4 regions of the Vibrio sp. BS-M-Sm-2 genome follow, and region 4 is predicted to be linked to each of the others. Evidence: predicted binding sites of a transcription regulator. Region 4 holds the regulator's gene; each other region holds the start of a gene.

Region 1 (4,856 bases), 470 kb from region 4:
TCTCTTTCGCCTGCTTGTGCTTTACAAACAAGGTTTCCGAAAGGTTCGAGCTCGTTTCTTCTGATTCAGACATTGGGATACTTAATAAGAAATGGTTGTCACTAATAATATAAAAAAAATGACCCTATAAAGGGTCATTTCTCAAAAAACTAAGTTTACGCTTATTTTGACTTGCGATTTACTGGCTCAACGTAGCTTAGGCTAGTATCCCAAGGTTGCTCAATCCATGTGTCTTGAGCGATATCAACGATGTACTCGTCTAGCAAATCAGCACCAGATGGCTTTGCACATACAGCGATCAGTTTCGCTTTAGGGTACATCTCGCGAAGTTTGCGTGCAGTGTCACCACTATCAACAAGGTCTTCAACGATTAGGAAGCCTTCGCCGTCACCTTCAGGTGCTTTAACTACTGTCATATCACGTTGGTGATCGTGGTCGTAGCTAGAAATACAAATCGTATCTACGTGACGAATACCTAGCTCACGAGCCAAGATTGCACCAGGAACCAAACCACCACGGCTTACTGCCCAGATGCCTTTCCACTGCTCTGCTGGCATTTGCTTTTCGGCTAGTTGACGGCAGTAAGTCTGCATGTTGTCCCAAGTGATAACGAATTTGTTGCTCATAGTATAAAACCTAATAATTTTGTCATGTTATTAGAGGCTATCTCAAACATAGCCTCTTCAGCGATTAAGCAGAAATCTAGACGATTAAGCGAAAATGTATTTAAGAATAAAGATAACCGACATTACCCACACAGCAGGTGAAACGTCGCGACCTTTACCACTTAGCAGCTTAATTGCAGCGTAAGCGATGAAACCTAGTGAGATACCCTCAGCGATAGAGTACGTCAGCGGCATAAGCAGACATGTTACCACGACTGGTGCTGCTTCCGTAAGATCACGCCAATCAATGCCAACTAGGCCAGACATCATCAGAATTGCTACATAGAAAAGTGCACCTGATGTTGCGTAAGCCGGAATCATACCTGCAAGTGGCGAGAAGAAAAGAGCCAGTAGGAATAAGATACCAACAACAACCGCAGTTAGACCGGTACGACCGCCCTCAGCGACACCCGCAACACTCTCAACGTAAGAAGTTGTGTTTGATGTACCTAGCAATGCACCAATAGACGTTGCTGTAGAGTCAGCAAGCAGTGCTTTGTTTAGACGAGGAAGTTTGCCGTCTTCTTTGATTAGGTTTGCTTTTGTTGCAACACCCACCAAAGTACCTGCTGTATCGAATAAATCGACGAACAAGAATGCGAATACCACTGAAATCATACCGATTTCAAATACCGCAGAGAAATCAAGCTGCATGAATGTAGGTGCAAGGCTTGGTGGTGTAGACATGATGCCGCCGTATTGAACGTCACCAATAACAATACCAAGAGCTGTGATAGCTAGAATCGCAATCATTACTGCGCCTTTCACGCCACGGTGAACAAGAGCAATCGTTAAGAAGAAACCAAGTGCACCTAGAATAGGAGCAATCGCGGTAATGTCGCCCAGAGAGACTTTAGTTGCTGGGTTAGAAACCACGATGCCAGCATTGCTCAGTGCAATAAACGCTAGGAAAAGACCGATACCCGCAGAGATACCAACACGCAGAGACATAGGAATCGAGTTGATAATCCATTCACGGATCTTAAAGATACTTAAGAAAATGAAGATTACGCCTGATACGAAAACCGCTGCCAGAGCAACTTGCCACGTATAACCCATACCCATAACCACTGCGTAGGTAAAGAATGCGTTCAAACCCATACCTGGTGCTTGAGCGATTGGGTAGTTAGCAACAAAGCCCATGATGAAACAGCCGATAGCAGCCGCTAAACAGGTTGCTACAAATACAGCGCCATGGTCCATACCAGCATCAGCTAGAATCATTGGGTTTACAAAAATGATGTAAGCCATTGTTAGGAAGGTTGTTAGACCTGCGATGATTTCAGTGCGCACATTGGTGCCGTTTTCACTGAGTTTGAATAGCTTTTCGAACATTATCGAATCCTATAAGGGTAAAAAGTAAACGGTTGCGTAATCGATTGGCTGTGGATTATAAAGTTATCAAATAACAAATTCCAGATAGAATTAAGGCTCTAATCGATATTTATCAGAATTCCGTATGAAACAAAGCGATTAAAAGCGAAGTATTTCCCAAGAAATAACCATAATAAACAGACAATTAAGAGCAATAGTCACAATGAAAAATCTTGGTTACTTTTTCGACCATCGGTTATTTTGATAGAGAGTCTAGCCATTAAATTCTGAATTCAAACCCACAAGAGTTGTGTATTTTTCAACAGGATCAGTAATAAGGCGCAAATTGATATTTTGGCGTTTAAAAAAACAACCACACAGAAATGTAGGGAAAGTGACAAGATAAAGCGGTTTGGAAAAGTAGCAGGCAAAAAAAACGCCACTCAAAACTGAGTGGCGGTAGAATCTGTCAACCAAAAGGGCTGTAAAAGAATTCCAATATATAGGGGTGAACAAAACTGTTCGAGTTACATGCTTACGGTATTAGTAACCGAAGCTTGTAGGGTATGCAAAGTTGCTAGTGTAAACAGAGCTGTTAAGCCAGAACATTGCAGATGGTAAACCTTTCATAACTATCACCTTAATAAATCAATAAAAAACGAATTTGATTTCTCGGTTCCTTGGAGGCGATAAAACGGACTCATCCTTTGAGCATTTACTCTTCACTTCAGAAGTTGGTTATTAATATACCTCAAAGAAAAAAGATTACAAGTATTTTTTGCTATAGGTCACACTTTTTACCAATTATGGTTATTTTGCAAACTCAATTTCGTAATTAAATTACAAAAAAAGACTTAAACAAACGTTTGCTTGCACCATTTATAAGCATCAATACACTTATTCAAGATCAAATGAACAAGATGGCGTTCAAAATTTGAGGCATTTCAGGTTTAGAAGCGCTACTCGTCAAAACGCTCTAGTGGTATGCTGTTGCCATCAAAACAGACCCATATTTTAGATTTTTGTTCTAAGTTTTTACCTATAGAAATCCTAAATATATGGTTATCAAATAAAAAAGGAGTCATCCGTGTCTGAATTCCATTCTGAGATCAGTAAATTATCCCCTGCCCCTATTTGGCAGTTCTTCGATAAGATTTGCTCAATCCCACACCCTTCTAAGCATGAAGAAGAGCTTGCTCAATACATTATTGCTTGGGCAACAGAACAAGGCCTAGATGTACGTCGTGACCCAACGGGCAACGTATTCATCAAAAAGCCTGCAACGGCGGGTATGGAAAACAAAAAAGGTGTGGTGCTACAAGCTCACATCGATATGGTTCCACAAAAGAACGAAGACACAGTTCATGACTTCGCTAAAGATCCAATCCAACCATACATTGATGGTGAGTGGGTTACAGCTAAAGGTACAACGCTTGGCGCTGATAACGGCATGGGCATGGCTTCTTGCCTAGCGGTTCTTGCTTCAAACGAAATCCAGCATGGCCCTATCGAAGTTCTACTAACAGTAGATGAAGAAGCAGGCATGACTGGTGCTTTCGGTCTTGAAGCAGGTTGGTTAGAAGGCGATATCCTTCTTAACACCGATTCAGAGCAAGAAGGTGAAGTGTACATGGGTTGTGCTGGCGGTATCGACGGCGCAATGACATTTGAAATTGCACGTAACGCGATTCCAGCTGACTTCGTAACACGTAAGCTAACGCTAAAAGGCCTAAAAGGCGGTCACTCTGGTTGTGACATCCACACAGGTCGTGCAAACGCGAACAAACTGCTTGCTCGTTTCCTAGCGGGTCACGCAAAAGAGCTAGACCTACGCATCGTCGAATTCAAAGGCGGTAGCCTGCGTAACGCGATTCCTCGTGAAGGCTTCGTAACGGTTGCTGTTCCTGCAGCAAACCAAGAAAAACTGGCTTCACTATACAACTACTACACTGAGCTGCTTTCAACAGAGCTAGGTAAAGTAGAAGACAGCATCGTGACTTTCAATGAAGAAGCTTCTGTAGAAATGGGCGCATTTGCGTCAGCAGACCAAGCTCGCTTCATCGCAGCACTTAACGCGGCACCAAACGGTGTGATCCGCATGAGTGATGAGATCGAAGGCGTTGTTGAAACATCTCTAAACGTGGGGGTTATCACAACTGAAGAAAACTCAATCACAGTGCTTTGCCTGATCCGCTCTCTTATCGATTCTGGCCGTAGCCAAGTGGAAAGCATGCTGAACTCTGTTGCTGAGCTAGCAGGCGCGAACATCGAATTCTCTGGCGCTTACCCAGGTTGGAAGCCAGACGCAGATTCAGAAATCATGCACATCTTCCGCGACATGTACGAAGGTATCTACGGTCACAAGCCAAACATCATGGTTATCCATGCTGGTCTTGAGTGTGGTCTATTCAAAGAACCTTACCCGAACATGGACATGGTTTCTTTCGGCCCTACTATCAAGTTCCCTCACTCTCCAGACGAGAAAGTGAAGATTGATACGGTTGAACTATTCTGGAACCAAATGGTTGCGCTATTAGAAGCAATCCCAGAAAAAGCATAGTTCGAGCCATTATGTTTTCGATAGATAGGATTTCGCGGTAAACACTATCCATCGACACAAAATAAAACAGGTACTCAATGAGTACCTGTTTTTGTATCTAATTTTTGTCATCGACTATTTGTAACTAAAGAAGCAATTAAACGCGTGAAGCCGCGTAGCTTTCTAGCTCATCAATTGAAGTTTGTGCAACCACTTCGCCATCGATGAAGTACGTCACCACCTCGCCATCGCGAACACCGATTAGCGTCGCACGCTCACCAGACTGGTAAGTAATGTCCATTTGGATCGTGTTTTCATCAATCTGCTGCATTTGACCT
Region 2 (4,856 bases), 1.2 Mb from region 4:
GCGTAAATCTCGCTATGGCAAAATCTTTTATGCTTGTGATAACTACCCTAAGTGTAAGTTCGCCGTTAATCAGCCACCAGTTATAGGTCGTTGTGAAGAGTGCCAGTTCCCGTTGTTACTTGAGAAGAAAACAGCTCACGGGATGAAAAAGCAATGTGCGGACCGCAAGTGTCATCACATTCAATCTCAGTAGTGATGCTAATTGCAGTAAGTGAATGACCAGAAATAAAAAAACGGCGCTCAATGAGCGCCGTTTCTATATCCAATAAACGTTCTATATTCATCAAGCAATGTAGACTGACTTCATCTGCTCAGCAAATTCATGCACAGCAGGGTAGGCTTGCTTATCGAGAATGTCTGCCAGTGAGCATAACGCTCTTTGCAGCTCTGCGTTGTAGTCAGCGCTCACGTTAATGTGGCCCATCTTACGACCTGCACGCTTCTCTTTACCATACCAATGAACATGGCAACCACTTTGAGCAAGAATTGCTTCAGGTAGGGTATCTTCACCAAGGATGTTGATCATTGCAGTCGGGCGAATCAGTTTGGTGTTGCCTAGTGGCATACCACACACGGCACGTAGATGGTTCTCAAACTGACAAGTCTCTGCGCCTTGCTGTGTCCAGTGGCCAGAGTTATGAACACGTGGTGCAATCTCGTTAACCAGCAGTGAACCTTTAACATCAAAGAACTCAAGTGCTAGCACGCCAACGTAATCTAAACGCTCAGCAATGGCAGTGAACATGGCTTTAGCTTGCTCTTGCAGTTCAATGTCATCAATCGCTGTCGATAAGCTCAACACGCCATCGGTGTGAACATTTTCAGCCAGTGGGTACACTTGAATCTCACCATTGGCGCCACGAGCACCCACCAGTGATACTTCGCGATCAAACGGAACGAACTCTTCAGCCACAATTGCTTGGTTGTCTGTTGCGGCGATGCACTCAGCCATTTCTGCCCAAGTCGCGTCAACATTGTCTAATGTCTTTAAGCGCCATTGACCTTTGCCATCGTAGCCGCCAAGTGTGCTCTTCAATACCATTGGTAAGCCAACGTGAGCGATCGCAGCGTCAAAGTCTTCGCGAGAGTTAATCTCGTAGTACTTAGCGTTTTTCACGTTTGCTTCGTCTAACAGGGCTTTTTCAAGACGACGGTCACCGCCAGCTTTGATTGCTTCTGTTGTCGGTAAGAACTTACCGCTGCGCTCACATACCTCAAGTACATCGTGAGGGATGTGTTCGAACTCTGCAGTAATGACGTCCGCACGCTCAATCGCATTTTCTAAGCCGTTGCCTAGAATCGCTTGCGTTAATGGGTGAACAATATTTTTGCTGCCAACATCAAAAGCAGAAATTTCAATATTCAGCGGTGCCCCAGCTAGGGACATCATGCGAGCAAGTTGGCCCGCGCCTAACACAAGAACATGCATGGGAATTAGTCCTCTGCAGGGTTTGGATTAGCCAGAACAGTTTCTGTTTGCTCAGAGCGGAACGCTTCTACTTTCGCCATCACTTCTTCATTGTGTGTACCAATGATTTGAGCGGCTAGGATGCCAGCGTTAGCAGCACCAGCTTCACCGATAGCCAGAGTACCTACCGCGATACCTTTTGGCATCTGTACGATAGAAAGTAGCGAGTCCATGCCTTTCAGTGCTTTAGACTGAACAGGAACACCAAGTACAGGGACGCTTGTGAAAGCAGCCGCCATGCCTGGTAGGTGTGCAGCGCCGCCAGCACCCGCAATAATCACTTTAATACCGCGCTCTTTCGCACTGGTTGCGTAGTCTGCAAGCAACTGAGGTGTGCGGTGAGCAGAAACCACTTTTGTTTCGTACGCCACGCCAAACTGATCCAACATTTCTGCAGCTAGCTTCATTGTTGGCCAATCAGATTTAGAACCCATGATAATACCGACAGTCATCTCAAACTCCTTCAGGTACGATTTAATTAGTGATTAGATATTTTGCGCGCATTATACGGGTAAAATTGCTTAAGGAAAACGTTTGCGTCAGTCTAAGTTGTTAATTGATACATTTTATAAACAAATAGCTTTAGTCACAGTGAATGATAATTTGTACACTTAGCGAGTTTGATAACTGAATTAACGAGGTAACCCGTGGATAACTTTCAACATACATTGCAGGCATTACAGCAAGGTGAAGTCATTGCTTACCCTACCGAAGGCGTTTTTGGGGTCGGTTGTGATCCCGATAATCCACAAGCCATCAAGAAGTTGCTCGATTTAAAACAGCGACCGATGGAGAAAGGGTTGATCCTAATTGCTGCTAGTTATGAGCAGTTGTTGCCTTATATTGATGAAAGCCAGTTGACGGAAGCGCAGTTAGCGACCGTAAAAGCAACGTGGCCTGGCCCTGTTACTTGGATCATGCCAACCAGCAGCAAAGTGACTGACTGGGTCAGCGGCCAATTTGATTCCATTGCAGTACGAGTGACGGATCACCCTTTAGTTCAAAGAATGTGTAATGAATTCGGTAAGCCGTTAACCTCGACCAGTGCTAACCTGACAGGTGAACCGCCTTGTATGACGACTGAAGAAGTTCAACAGCAACTGGGTCAACATTTGGTGGCTATTTTAGAAGGTCAAACGGGTGGTCGTGACAAGCCAAGCGAAATTAGAGATGCAAAAACGTCGAAAATATTAAGACAGGGTTAAACCCTGCAGAGGAAGAAAGATGTCAGCAATTGATAAAGAAGCAGTAAAACAGTTTTTACTGAGCCTACAAGATTCGATTTGCCAACAGCTTGAACAAGCTGATGGTAGCGCACTATTTAAAGAAGATGCATGGGAACGCGAACCTGGCGATCGCCTTGGTGGCGGTGGTCGAACTCGTGTTATGACCAACGGTACGGTATTTGAGCAAGGTGGGGTTAACTTCTCTCACGTAGCGGGTAATGCAATGCCTGCCTCAGCTACTGCTCATCGCCCTGAATTAGCCGGGCGTAAGTTTGAGGCAATGGGCGTATCGTTAGTTATCCACCCTAAAAACCCTTATATCCCAACCTCTCATGCTAACGTTCGATTCTTTATTGCCGAAAAAGAAGGCGAAGACCCTATCTGGTGGTTCGGTGGTGGTTTCGATTTAACGCCATTCTATCCTTTCGATGAAGATTGCCAGTCTTGGCATCAAACTGCTAAAGATCTGTGTGCGCCATTTGGTGATAACGTGTATCAAGAGCACAAAGAGTGGTGCGATAAGTACTTCTATCTACCTCACCGCGATGAAACGCGTGGTGTTGGTGGCTTGTTCTTTGATGACTTAAACGAGTGGGGCTTTGAAAAGAGCTTTGCTTATATGCAGGCGGTCGGTGAAGGCTTTGCAGTCGCATATCTACCGATTGTAGAACGACGCAAAGAGACGTCTTACGGTGAGCGCGAGCGTGACTTCCAACTTTATCGTCGTGGTCGCTATGTTGAATTTAACTTAGTGTATGACCGTGGCACCCTATTTGGCCTGCAAAGTGGCGGGCGTACAGAATCAATATTGATGTCTATGCCACCGTTGGCTCGTTGGGAATATCGCTATGAACCACAAGCGGGCTCACCAGAAGCTCTGCTTTATAGCGACTACCTAAAACCTCGAGTTTGGTAGTTCTTTCTTCCTTATAGGGATAGTGATAGGGTCATCTATATAGATGACCCTTTTTTATTTCTGTTAGGTAAGGATATGACACAGCAAGTAGATCGTTATGCCGTTTTCGGTAACCCTATTGGGCAAAGCAAATCGCCATTCATTCACACATTATTTGCTCGCCAAACCAGCCAACAACTTACCTATACAGCATTACAGCCAGAGCATGGTGAATTTATCACTGCTGCCAAAGCCTTTTTCAGTGAAGGTGGTCGAGGATGTAATGTCACAGCGCCTTTTAAAGAAGATGCCTATCAGTTTGCCAATCGCCTAACTGAGAGGGCTGAACTAGCTGGTGCCGTAAATACCCTTAAGAAGTTAGATGACGGAGAGATTATTGGTGATAACACCGATGGTGAGGGTTTAGTTCAAGACCTGCTTCAACATCAAGTCACACTAAAAGGAGCACGTGTTCTTCTTCTTGGCGCTGGTGGTGCTGCAAGAGGAGTGATTCAACCTCTTCTCGACCAAAAGCCACTACAACTGGTGGTAGCTAATCGAACTAGCTCCAAGGCTGAACTTCTGGCTGAGATGTTTTCGTCGCATGGCAACATCAAGGGGATGGGGCTAAGTGATGTTAATGAAGGCTTTGATGTCATTATTAACTCTACCTCATCTGGTCTAAGCGGGCAGCTTCCTGAAGTGTCTGAGGTTATTTTCAACTCTAATAGCGCCGTTTATGACATGGTTTACGGATCGGGAACCACGGGATTCAATCAATGGGCATTAGATAGTGGTGTTCATGCTGTTTATGATGGTTTGGGGATGCTAGTGGGACAGGCAGCAGAGAGCTTTATGCTTTGGCGTGGCCTTCGTCCGGGAACAAAACAGATTTTAAGAGAATTACGTAAAAACCTAGAGATGTAATGGGGTATTTATAAAAATGAATCAATCAATTCTATTTCCTGATATCCAAGATTGGGATGAAGAGAGCCGAACAATCACCTTCCCAGCACAACAGTCGGGTGCATTGATCGAATGTGTCATGTCTATTGAAGAATTATCACGATTGGCAGGTAGATATATAAAAGAAGGCGATCAAGCTTTAGTTATCTTTTCAGGGTTACGTTTCGATATTGAAGAGTTAGCGGAAGAGTTAATAGAAGAAGAGGAGTATGACTCCTCTAATCGGATTCAGATCAAAGTGTTTTAGACTGGCAACACAGAGTCTAGATAGTCGTTTTTATTCTGAACATAGTTGTCAGCT
Region 3 (4,856 bases), 1.6 Mb from region 4:
GATGTAAGGAGCAGCAATATCTTCGTTTACGTCAAAGCTTAGTTTCACGTTCAGACCTGGGTCTGAGTTGTCTTTCTTCGCTTCATGTTCTTGGTCAGCACAAACTGGGTTATCACGTAGACCTTGCATCTTATGCGTCGTCTCAGCCCAGATAGTACGCAGTTCAGTACGGTTACGTTGAACCACAACGTCTGCACCAGACTTAATCACCAACTCATCAGAATCTTGAACCGAACCAATAACATGTGAGCATGCTTCTAGGCCATTGGCTGCAAGCGTAGAAAGTACTGCGTCTAGGTCGTCGTTGCGAACTTGGATTACCGCACCTAGCTCTTCGTTGAATAGTGCTGCTAGCGTGTCTTCGCTATTCTCTGATGCAGATAAAAGCGCTGCAATATCAGCATTAACACCACAGTGACCTGCGAACGCCATCTCAGCCAGTGTTACGAACAGACCACCATCGCCTTTATCGTGGTAAGCCACAACTTGGTCGTTCGCAACTAGAGCTTGAACGCCTTCGTAGAAACCTTTTAGCTGTGCTGCGTTGTCTACGTCAGCTGGCTTATCACCAAGCTGCTTGTAAACCTGTGCAAGTGCTGTCGCACCTAGACGGTTTTTGCCGTTACCTAGGTCGATAAGTACTAAGCTTGAAGCACCTTTGTCAGTGCGAAGCTGAGGCGTAATCGTCTTACGAACATCTTCAACACGTGCAAACGCAGTAATAACAAGAGATAGCGGAGAAGTTACTTCTTTCTGCTCGCCGTTCTCTTCCCACTTAGTCTTCATCGACATTGAGTCTTTACCCACAGGGATAGTTAGACCCAGTGCTGGACATAGCTCTTCACCTACGGCTTTAACCGCTTCGTAAAGGCCTGCATCTTCACCAGGGTGACCTGCTGGAGACATCCAGTTAGCCGACAATTTAATGTGTTTGATATCGCCGATGTTCGTCGCTGCGATGTTAGTGATTGCTTCACCAACGGCTAGACGAGCTGACGCGCCAAAGTCTAGAAGTGCCACTGGCGTACGCTCACCAAGAGACATCGCCTCACCGTGGTAAGAGTCGTAACTTGCTGCTGTTACTGCGCAGTTAGCTACAGGAACCTGCCATGGGCCAACCATTTGGTCACGAGCTACAAGGCCTGTTACCGAGCGGTCACCGATCGTGATTAGGAATGTTTTCTCTGCGACAGTTGGTAGGCGAAGAACACGGTCAACCGCTTCGTTCATTTCGATACCAGAGCGGTCAATCGCTGGGTTGTTCGCTTTTAGCGTTTTCGCGTCACGGTGCATCTTAGGGGTTTTACCTAATAGGATGTCCATCGGCATATCGATTGGCGTGTTGTCGAAGTGTGAATCTTCTAGTTTAAGATCACGTTCTTCTGTTGCTTTACCAACCACAGCGTAAGGTGCGCGCTCACGCTTACAAATAGCGTCGAACGTTGCCATGTCTTTGTCAGCAACCGCCATTACGTAACGCTCTTGAGATTCGTTACACCAGATCTCAAGTGGGCTCATGCCCGGCTCATCGTTTGGCACGTCACGTAGGTTGAAGATACCGCCACGCTCGCCATCGTCTACTAGCTCAGGAAGTGCATTTGAGATACCGCCCGCGCCCACATCGTGGATGAATGCGATTGGGTTCGCATCACCTAGCTGCCAACAACGGTCGATCACTTCCTGACAACGACGTTCCATCTCTGGGTTTTCACGTTGAACAGAAGCGAAATCAAGATCTTCAGAAGAAGAACCAGAGTCCATTGAAGATGCCGCACCGCCACCAAGGCCGATGTTCATTGCAGGGCCACCCAGAACAATTAGGCTTGCACCTACTGGGATCTCTTTCTTCTGAACGTGCTCATCACGGATGTTACCTAGGCCACCAGCTAGCATGATCGGCTTGTGGTAACCGCGTACTTCTTCACCTGCGTGAGAGTTTACTTTCTCTTCGTAAGTACGGAAGTAACCTAGTAGGTTTGGACGACCAAATTCGTTGTTGAATGCCGCGCCACCAAGAGGACCTTCAAGCATGATATCCAAAGCAGTAACGATACGGCTTGGCTTGCCAAAGTCAGTTTCCCAAGGTTGAACGAAGTTCGGGATCTTAAGGTTAGATACAGAGAACGCCACCAGACCAGCTTTTGGTTTACCACCAATACCTGTTGCGCCTTCATCACGGATTTCACCGCCTGAACCTGTAGATGCGCCCGGCCATGGAGAGATTGCCGTTGGGTGGTTGTGCGTTTCAACTTTCATCAAGATGTGTGTTTTCTCTTGGTGGTAGTTGTACTGACGAGTTTCTGGATCTGGGAAGAAACGACCGACTTCAGAGCCAGTCATAACTGCTGCGTTATCTTTATATGCAGAAAGTACGTTATCAGGAGTAACTTCAAACGTATTTTTGATCATTTTAAACAGTGATTTTTCTTGCTTAACGCCGTCGATAGTCCAGTCAGCGTTAAAGATCTTGTGACGACAGTGCTCTGAGTTCGCTTGTGCAAACATCATTAGCTCGATGTCAGTCGGGTTACGACCTAGCTTCTCAGTGAAGCTTTCAAGAAGGTAATCAATCTCATCTTCTGCAAGAGCAAGACCTAGGGTAACGTTTGCTTTTTCAAGCGCTTTACGTCCGCCAGCTAATAGGTCAACTTCCGCATAAGGAGCAGGCTCAGCAACAGTGAAAAGCGCCGCCGCTGATTCGAAGTCAGTGAAAACGACTTCCATCATACGGTCGTGCAGGATTGCTTTCAGCTCAACAAGTTGAAGCTCAGAAAGTTCAGCAGAGGTTTCAATGTAGAAAGCAGTACCGCGCTCTAGACGTGACACTTTAGCCAGTCCACAGTTATGTGCGATATCTGTTGATTTTGAAGACCAAGGCGAGATAGTGCCCGGGCGTGGCGTTGCAAGCAGCAGTAAACCTTCAGGTTCATGCTCTTCAATCGTTGGACCGTAAGTCAGTAGCTTTTCTAGCTTCTCAACTTCAGACTCATCTAGGTCTGCCGTTAGATCAGCAAAGTGGGCAAACTCAGCGTAAATACCTGTTACAGGTAAGCTTAATTCACGACAAAGCTCTAAAAGCTTGTTAACACGAAACTCAGATAGAGCTGGGGAGCCACGCAAAATTCTCATGTGCTTACGTCTCTTATGCAGTTGATTAAGGTAGTATTGGAATAAATTCAGTGGGTTATAGGAGCAACCTAACTGTTTTCTTCGAAGCTATTCCCGAAGGTTGCCAAACCTATGCCGATTCCACCTCTTCAATGCGAGCGCATTATAAAGCATTTCTTTTTGTGACGTAACACCAAAAGCAACCGTTTGCGTGATTTTTTTATCTTTCTCCGTAAATGGTACTTTTGCTGCATTTATCACCACTTTTACAACTGTTTAATTAAACCTGCTTTGCCAGCCTTGCGGGGTTTGGTATAAAGGGGCTTCCACTTTTCGAGATTTCATTTTGATGCCTAAATTTACGCTCATCTTTTCGTCTAAGTTCCTTCTGCTCACCATCGCCCTAGTTGGGTTGGCTGGATGTCAGATTGAATCTGAACCTAAAAGTGTCCTTGAGCAGATACGAGATCGTGGCGTTCTTCGTGTCGGCACCCTAAATAACCAACTCTCTTATTACATCGGTCCTGATGGCCCTGCCGGCTTAGATTACGAATTAGCTCGTGAGTTTGCGCAAGAGCTTGGTGTAAAGCTTGAGGTTAAACCCGCTTACCGTTTGTCTGGCTTGTTCCCTGCACTGCAGAAAGGTGAGATCGATCTTATCGCGACTGGCTTAACGCAAAATAACAACCTGACACGCGCTTATCGCGCCGCACCTGCTTATTACTATGTAAGCCAACAAGTCGTGTACAAGAAAGGTCAATGGCGACCAAGAAACCTCGATCAACTGATCAAGTTTGAGAACGAGCGTCAGGCCGAATTTGTAAAAGAACAATCTGAATCAGAAGAAACGGCATCAAATGAAACACTGACGCCATCTTTAGTTGTGGTGAAAGACTCACACTTTGAACCAACACTAAAACAGCTTCAGAACATACACGATGACTTTATCTACGATGCGGTCGGTAATGCGGACATCAATGACCTGCTAAAAGAAGTATCAACCGGAGAGCGACTGTTTACCGTTGCAGACTCCATTGAGCTCTCGTTGGCGCAGCGTTTATACCCTGATGTAGCTTTGGCTTTTGAACTAACAGAAGACCAACCTATCTCTTGGTACTTAGAGCGTTCAGAAGATGAGAGTCTGTATGCATTGCTGATTGAGTTCTTCGGTAACCTTAAACAGTCTGGTGAACTGGCTTCATTGGAAGAGAAATACATCGGCCACATTGGTACCTTTGACTACGTTGATACTCGTGCCTTTATCCGCGCATTGGATAGCAAGCTACCTAAATGGTCACCACTATTTCAGCAATACTCGCAAGAATTTGATTGGCGCTTGATTGCTGCTTTGGCATACCAAGAGTCACACTGGAACCCAGTCGCGCGTTCTCCTACTGGTGTTCGAGGCATGATGATGTTGACGCTGCCAACCGCGAAGAGCGTAGGTGTTACCAATCGTCTTGACCCGAAACAGTCAGTACAAGGCGGTGTCGAGTACCTGCGCCGTATCGTTAACCGAGTTCCAGACTCTATTACTCAACATGAAAAGATCTGGTTTGCCCTCGCGTCATATAACGTAGGTTACGGTCACATGATGGATGCTCGCCGCTTAACCAAAGCACAAGGCGGCAACCCTGACGCTTGGGGTGATGTAAAAGATCGACTTCCTCTGTTGAGACAGAAGAAGTACTACAGCCAAACTCGATACGGCTATGCGCGTGGTGATGAAGCAAGGAATTACGTTGAGA
Region 4 (4,856 bases):
ACGTTTCTGCAGCACAGTCTCAATAAGCAGATTGCATAAAATATTCAGTAAAAAAAAGCCGAGACATCAAAGATGCCTCGGCTTTTTAACATTCAAATATCCTAATACACTCAACGGGAATTAGTCACCAGCAAACATGTAACCTTCACCGTGAACCGTCACAAAAATTTGTGGGTTCTTAGGATCGAACTCCATTTTTGCACGCATACGACGGATTAGTACGTCGATGGTACGGTCATTAGGCGCATCCACACGGTGGCTAATCATATTGAGAATACGCTCACGGCTTAACACCTGATTTGGGTAAGAAGACAGTGCAACCAATAATTCGTATTCAGCTTTCGTCAGTTTAACCGGTTCACCGTTTTTGCTTAACGCACGACGAGGGATATCAAATGTCCACTCACCAAAACGAACCACTGATTCATCTTCTGGTTCTTCAGCCGCACCTGCTGCCGTTTTACGAGCGGCAGAAATACGCCAAAGTAGGTTTTTAACTCGAACCAATAACTCGCGAAGTTCGAAGGGTTTAGTAACATAATCGTCAGCGCCCATTTCAAGGCCTACAATTTTGTCGATGCTATCCGTGCGTCCAGTAACTAAAATAATTCCAATGTCTGATTGACTGCGTAATTCGCGAGTTAGCATCAATCCATCTTCGCCTGGTAAGTTGATGTCCAGCATAATGAGGTCAACGTTGTTTTCTTCTAACACGCCTCTCATTTGAGCGCCGCTTTCGGCTTCGCTAACTGTGTAACCTTCGTTCTGGAAGTATCCAACCAGTTTACTGCGGGTTACCACATCATCTTCTACGACTAATACGTGATAGCTCATCTACACCACTTTTCTTATTTAATAGTTTCAGTGACTATTCTATTCATAACTCGTAACAATTCTAGTAGTACACGAGATAAAAGCCAGAAACATGGATTTTTTTTGATACAAGACAATCTTAAACCTTGCTATTTATCTTCCATCGCAATTCAATATAGGCATTACTACTAACGAGTAACTTTGCGTTTCGCAAATAACCTTGTTATTCAGCCTTCGTACCCTAGGTATTACGAAAGACGATATTAGGATTAATCAAATGAAAGAAACGAAAGCATTCAACGAGCAAAGAGCCGAAATATACTGGTGGCTATCAAGCTTATTCGCCAAAGAGCTCACCCAAGAAGAACTCGATCACTACCACTCTGTTGAGATTCGTTCTTTCCTAACTGGTTTAGGCGAAAATGAAACACTAAAGCCTGCGATTGATCGCTTAGTCGATGCACTGAACCGTCTCCAAACACGTGAAGATGCCCAACTAGAACTGTCTGCAGACTTTTGCGATCTTTTCTTAAAGACAGACAAACACGGCGCTCTTCCTTACGCTTCCATGTATATCGGCGAAACTGGCCTTTTAAATGATAAGCCTGCAAGAGATATGGAAGAGATCATGGCCAAGCACAACTTAGTCGTGAACCAAGACTTAAAAGAGCCAGCAGACCACATCGCTATCGAACTCGATTTTCTTGGTAACTTGATCATCCGTTCTAATGAAACGGATCTTGAAGAAGAACTCGAAAAATCGTTCGCCGTTCAACAGCAGTTTATCGAACAACAACTGCTTACTTGGGTGCCAAGGTTCAACGTAAAATGTCATGACGTTGACGAATTCGGTTTCTACGCTTCAGTCTCAGCTCTGCTACTGGCATTCTGCACATTAGACACTCAATACCTCGCTGGTGAATAAGTTTATTGGATGATTTGGTAAACAAATTCAGCAGAATGTGACAATTCACCCGGATTTCTGGGTGAATTTTATTGCGAGTAATTTCTAGTCAGTCTAAAATTGTGACCGCAAACGATAAAATATGAAACATTCACGAAATGCTATGCTTATTAAAGTTCAGAGCATTTCGGTGTTAAGACAAGCCGCTCAATAGCGGTTTTTTGTTTTTTAGCACTTTAGTACCCAAAGAGCCCTACAAATTTAAGCTCTTAGTTAGGTAGCTTAACGGCTACTTCATTCCGTACTTTGGGAAAGTAGCTTCTAATAGGATAAAACCATGGCCACTATCAAAGATGTCGCTCGCTTAGCCGGCGTATCAACAACAACCGTTTCTCACGTAATCAACAAAACTCGCTTTGTTGCTGAAGCGACTCAAGAAAAAGTAAACAAAGCAGTAGATGAACTTAACTATGCGCCAAGTGCAGTTGCTCGTAGTTTGAAGTGCAATACAACACGCACTATCGGCATGCTAGTTACTCAATCAACTAACCTATTCTTCTCTGAAGTTATCGATGGTGTTGAGAGCTACTGTTACCGTCAAGGTTACACTTTGATCCTGTGTAATACGGGCGGTATCTATGAGAAGCAACGTGATTACATTCGAATGCTTGCTGAGAAACGTGTAGATGGCATCTTAGTGATGTGTTCTGACCTAACTGAAGAACTTAGAGAGATGTTAGACCGTCACGCTGACATCCCTAAAGTAATAATGGACTGGGGTCCAGAGAGTTCTCAAGCTGATAAGATCATCGATAACTCTGAAGAAGGTGGCTATCTAGCAACCAAATACCTCATTGAACGCGGTCACTCTAAGATTGCTTGTTTAAGTGGCCACTTAGACAAAGCAGCATGTGTTGAGCGTATCGCTGGTTACAAGCGTGCACTCAATGAAGCAAAGATTACTGCCGATGATGATATGATCATTGAAGGTAACTTCGAGTGTGATACGGCTGTTCTTGCTGCAGAGCAAATCGTAGAGATGGAAGATCGTCCAACCGCAGTATTCTGTTTTAATGACACAATGGCACTAGGCCTAATGAGCCGCCTGCAAGAGAAAGGAATTCGCATTCCTGAAGATATTTCCGTGATTGGTTACGACAACATCGAACTGGCTGAATACTTCTCTCCACCGTTAACTACGGTTCACCAACCTAAGCGTCGTGTTGGTAAGAATGCATTCGAAATTCTGTTAGAGCGCATAAAAGATAAAGATCATGAAAAACGCGTCTTCGAAATGCACCCTGAAATTGTTGAGCGAAGTACAGTTAAAACGTTAAATTAATTGACAACTCGAGTTTAATTGCATCAAGCGCACCTTTAGGTGCGCTTTTTTTATCAACAGCTATAATGAACTCATATGCACAAAGGAAAGATCATTAATTGAAGCAACATCACATTTTGAAATATCAACTGTGAGCCTCATTCAACAAAAACTTTATTCTATTCAATCAGTCACGCACAGGGCAAACCACTTGAAAAAGTGAGACGCAAAGCTTCCGGCCTAAACCACTCGTTGGTATGGTAGCGGGGTTACCGATGGCAAAATGCAGTAAGTACTAATAATTTAGTAATTTACGGCTTATTGACAATTTAATTGCAACATTTTGCTAATCTCTCGGACCTGCTTATTTGGTGGCGTAGTTCAAATACACCGAGATAAATAACATGGATAAACCGATACTAAAGGACTCAATGAAGTTATTTGAGCCCCTAGGAAAAATAAAATCACGCTCAATGTTTGGTGGCTTCGGTCTTTTTGCTGATGACACTATGTTTGCTCTGGTTGTAAATGACCAGCTGCACATACGAGCAGAAAAATGCACAACAAAACAATTCGAACAACAAGGGTTTCAACCGTACGTCTACAAAAAACGTGGTTTCCCTGTCGTTACTAAATATTTCGCTTTACCTGAAGGCCTGTGGCAAGACCAAGAAAAAATCTTGCAGCTTGCAACCACGTCTCTAGGTTTTGCTAAAGAAGAAAAAGCCGAGCAGTCTTCTGCTAAGCCTACTCGACTCAAAGATCTGCCTAACCTTCGACTCGCTACTGAACGCATGTTGAAAAAAGCAGGGATCGATTCCGTAGAACGTTTATATGAATCAGGCTCTGTAAACGCATTTAACGCCATCAAGGAATCGCATGCGTCTTCTGTCAGTATTGAACTACTTTGGGCGCTAGAAGGTGCGATCAATGGTACACATTGGTCAGTTATACCGCAGCAGCGTCGTGAAGAGCTTATCAATCGCGTCAATTAGCATTGTCAGTGCAAACTATCTACATAACTAAGCCGCATTTTTGCGGCTTTTTTTATATCTACTGAAAGTTAATCTAAGCTTTGCCTGTCTATCTATACTATCGGTATGCATTGAAAATTTAGAGGAAGTATCAATGAGTAAGAAAATGATATTGGGTATTATATTGGTAGTAATCATCGTCTTGTTAGGCGTCAATTTTGGCCAATACCTCACGCTTGAAAATGCCAAGGCCCAACAAGCCGTTTTAAATGACTACATTGACAGCAACTTTATTGCCGCCGCCGCTATCTATTTTGTTGCGTATGTAATGATCACTGCTTTCTCAATTCCTGGCGCCGCTGTTGTTACCCTGCTTGGAGCTGCTCTATTTGGCTTCTGGAATAGTTTACTGCTGGTATCTTTCGCAAGTGCAATTGGTGCTACCCTCGCTTTTCTAAGTAGCCGCTATCTGTTACGTGACTGGATTCAAACCAAGTTTGGTGACAAGTTAGCGACAATTAACAAGGGCGTTGAAAAAGACGGCGCATTTTACTTGTTTTCTCTGCGTCTAATTCCTGTATTCCCATTCTTCCTTATCAACCTGTTGATGGGTCTAACTCCTATGTCGGTGAGTCGTTACTACATTACGAGTCAAATCGGGATGTTGCCGGGTACTGCTGTTTTCTTGAATGCAGGTACTCAACTCGCAGAAATTGATTCACTTTCGGGCATCGTGTCGCCTTCAGTACTATTGTCATTTGCATTACTGGGTATATTCCCAATTATTGCTAAGTGGTTGATGGGGAAGTTTCGCTCAACACCAGTGGCTGAATAACGTATATAG

Evidence for each region. The regulator PurR, encoded in region 4, represses purine synthesis genes. The targets are predictions, from matches to a motif close to TNANGNAAACGTTTNCNTNA.
Region 1: a site for PurR is predicted at 2,021-2,040, ahead of AB8613_RS12155 (NCS2 family permease). Genes of this name have one in related genera too.
Region 2: a site for PurR is predicted at 1,991-2,010, ahead of purE (5-(carboxyamino)imidazole ribonucleotide mutase). Genes of this name have one in related genera too.
Region 3: a site for PurR is predicted at 3,304-3,323, ahead of purL (phosphoribosylformylglycinamidine synthase). Genes of this name have one in related genera too.

Annotation. Positions count from the first base shown of each region.
Region 1 is NZ_CP167894.1:2,636,688-2,641,543, reverse strand. It holds gene frsA (esterase FrsA) at 1-73, opposite strand, end outside; gene tet(34) (oxytetracycline resistance phosphoribosyltransferase domain-containing protein Tet(34)) at 162-626, opposite strand; gene AB8613_RS12155 (NCS2 family permease) at 711-2,000, opposite strand; gene AB8613_RS12150 (aminoacyl-histidine dipeptidase) at 3,067-4,539, shown strand; gene AB8613_RS12145 (DUF3332 family protein) at 4,676-4,856, opposite strand, start outside.
Region 2 is NZ_CP167894.1:1,945,767-1,950,622, forward strand. It holds gene AB8613_RS08795 (type I DNA topoisomerase) at 1-193, shown strand, start outside; gene AB8613_RS08800 (5-(carboxyamino)imidazole ribonucleotide synthase) at 284-1,429, opposite strand; gene purE (5-(carboxyamino)imidazole ribonucleotide mutase) at 1,435-1,920, opposite strand; gene AB8613_RS08810 (L-threonylcarbamoyladenylate synthase) at 2,116-2,673, shown strand; gene hemF (oxygen-dependent coproporphyrinogen oxidase) at 2,693-3,610, shown strand; gene aroE (shikimate dehydrogenase) at 3,686-4,516, shown strand; gene AB8613_RS08825 (DUF1488 domain-containing protein) at 4,533-4,802, shown strand; gene AB8613_RS08830 (gamma carbonic anhydrase family protein) at 4,799-4,856, opposite strand, start outside.
Region 3 is NZ_CP167894.1:1,128,814-1,133,669, forward strand. It holds gene purL (phosphoribosylformylglycinamidine synthase) at 1-3,129, opposite strand, end outside; gene mltF (membrane-bound lytic murein transglycosylase MltF) at 3,458-4,856, shown strand, end outside.
Region 4 is NZ_CP167894.1:3,107,158-3,112,013, reverse strand. It holds gene elyC (envelope biogenesis factor ElyC) at 1-26, shown strand, start outside; gene torR (two-component system response regulator TorR) at 121-834, opposite strand; gene torD (molecular chaperone TorD) at 1,091-1,738, shown strand; gene purR (HTH-type transcriptional repressor PurR) at 2,055-3,059, shown strand; cyclic di-GMP riboswitch class I at 3,230-3,315, shown strand; gene AB8613_RS14280 (TfoX/Sxy family DNA transformation protein) at 3,443-4,033, shown strand; gene AB8613_RS14275 (TVP38/TMEM64 family protein) at 4,167-4,847, shown strand.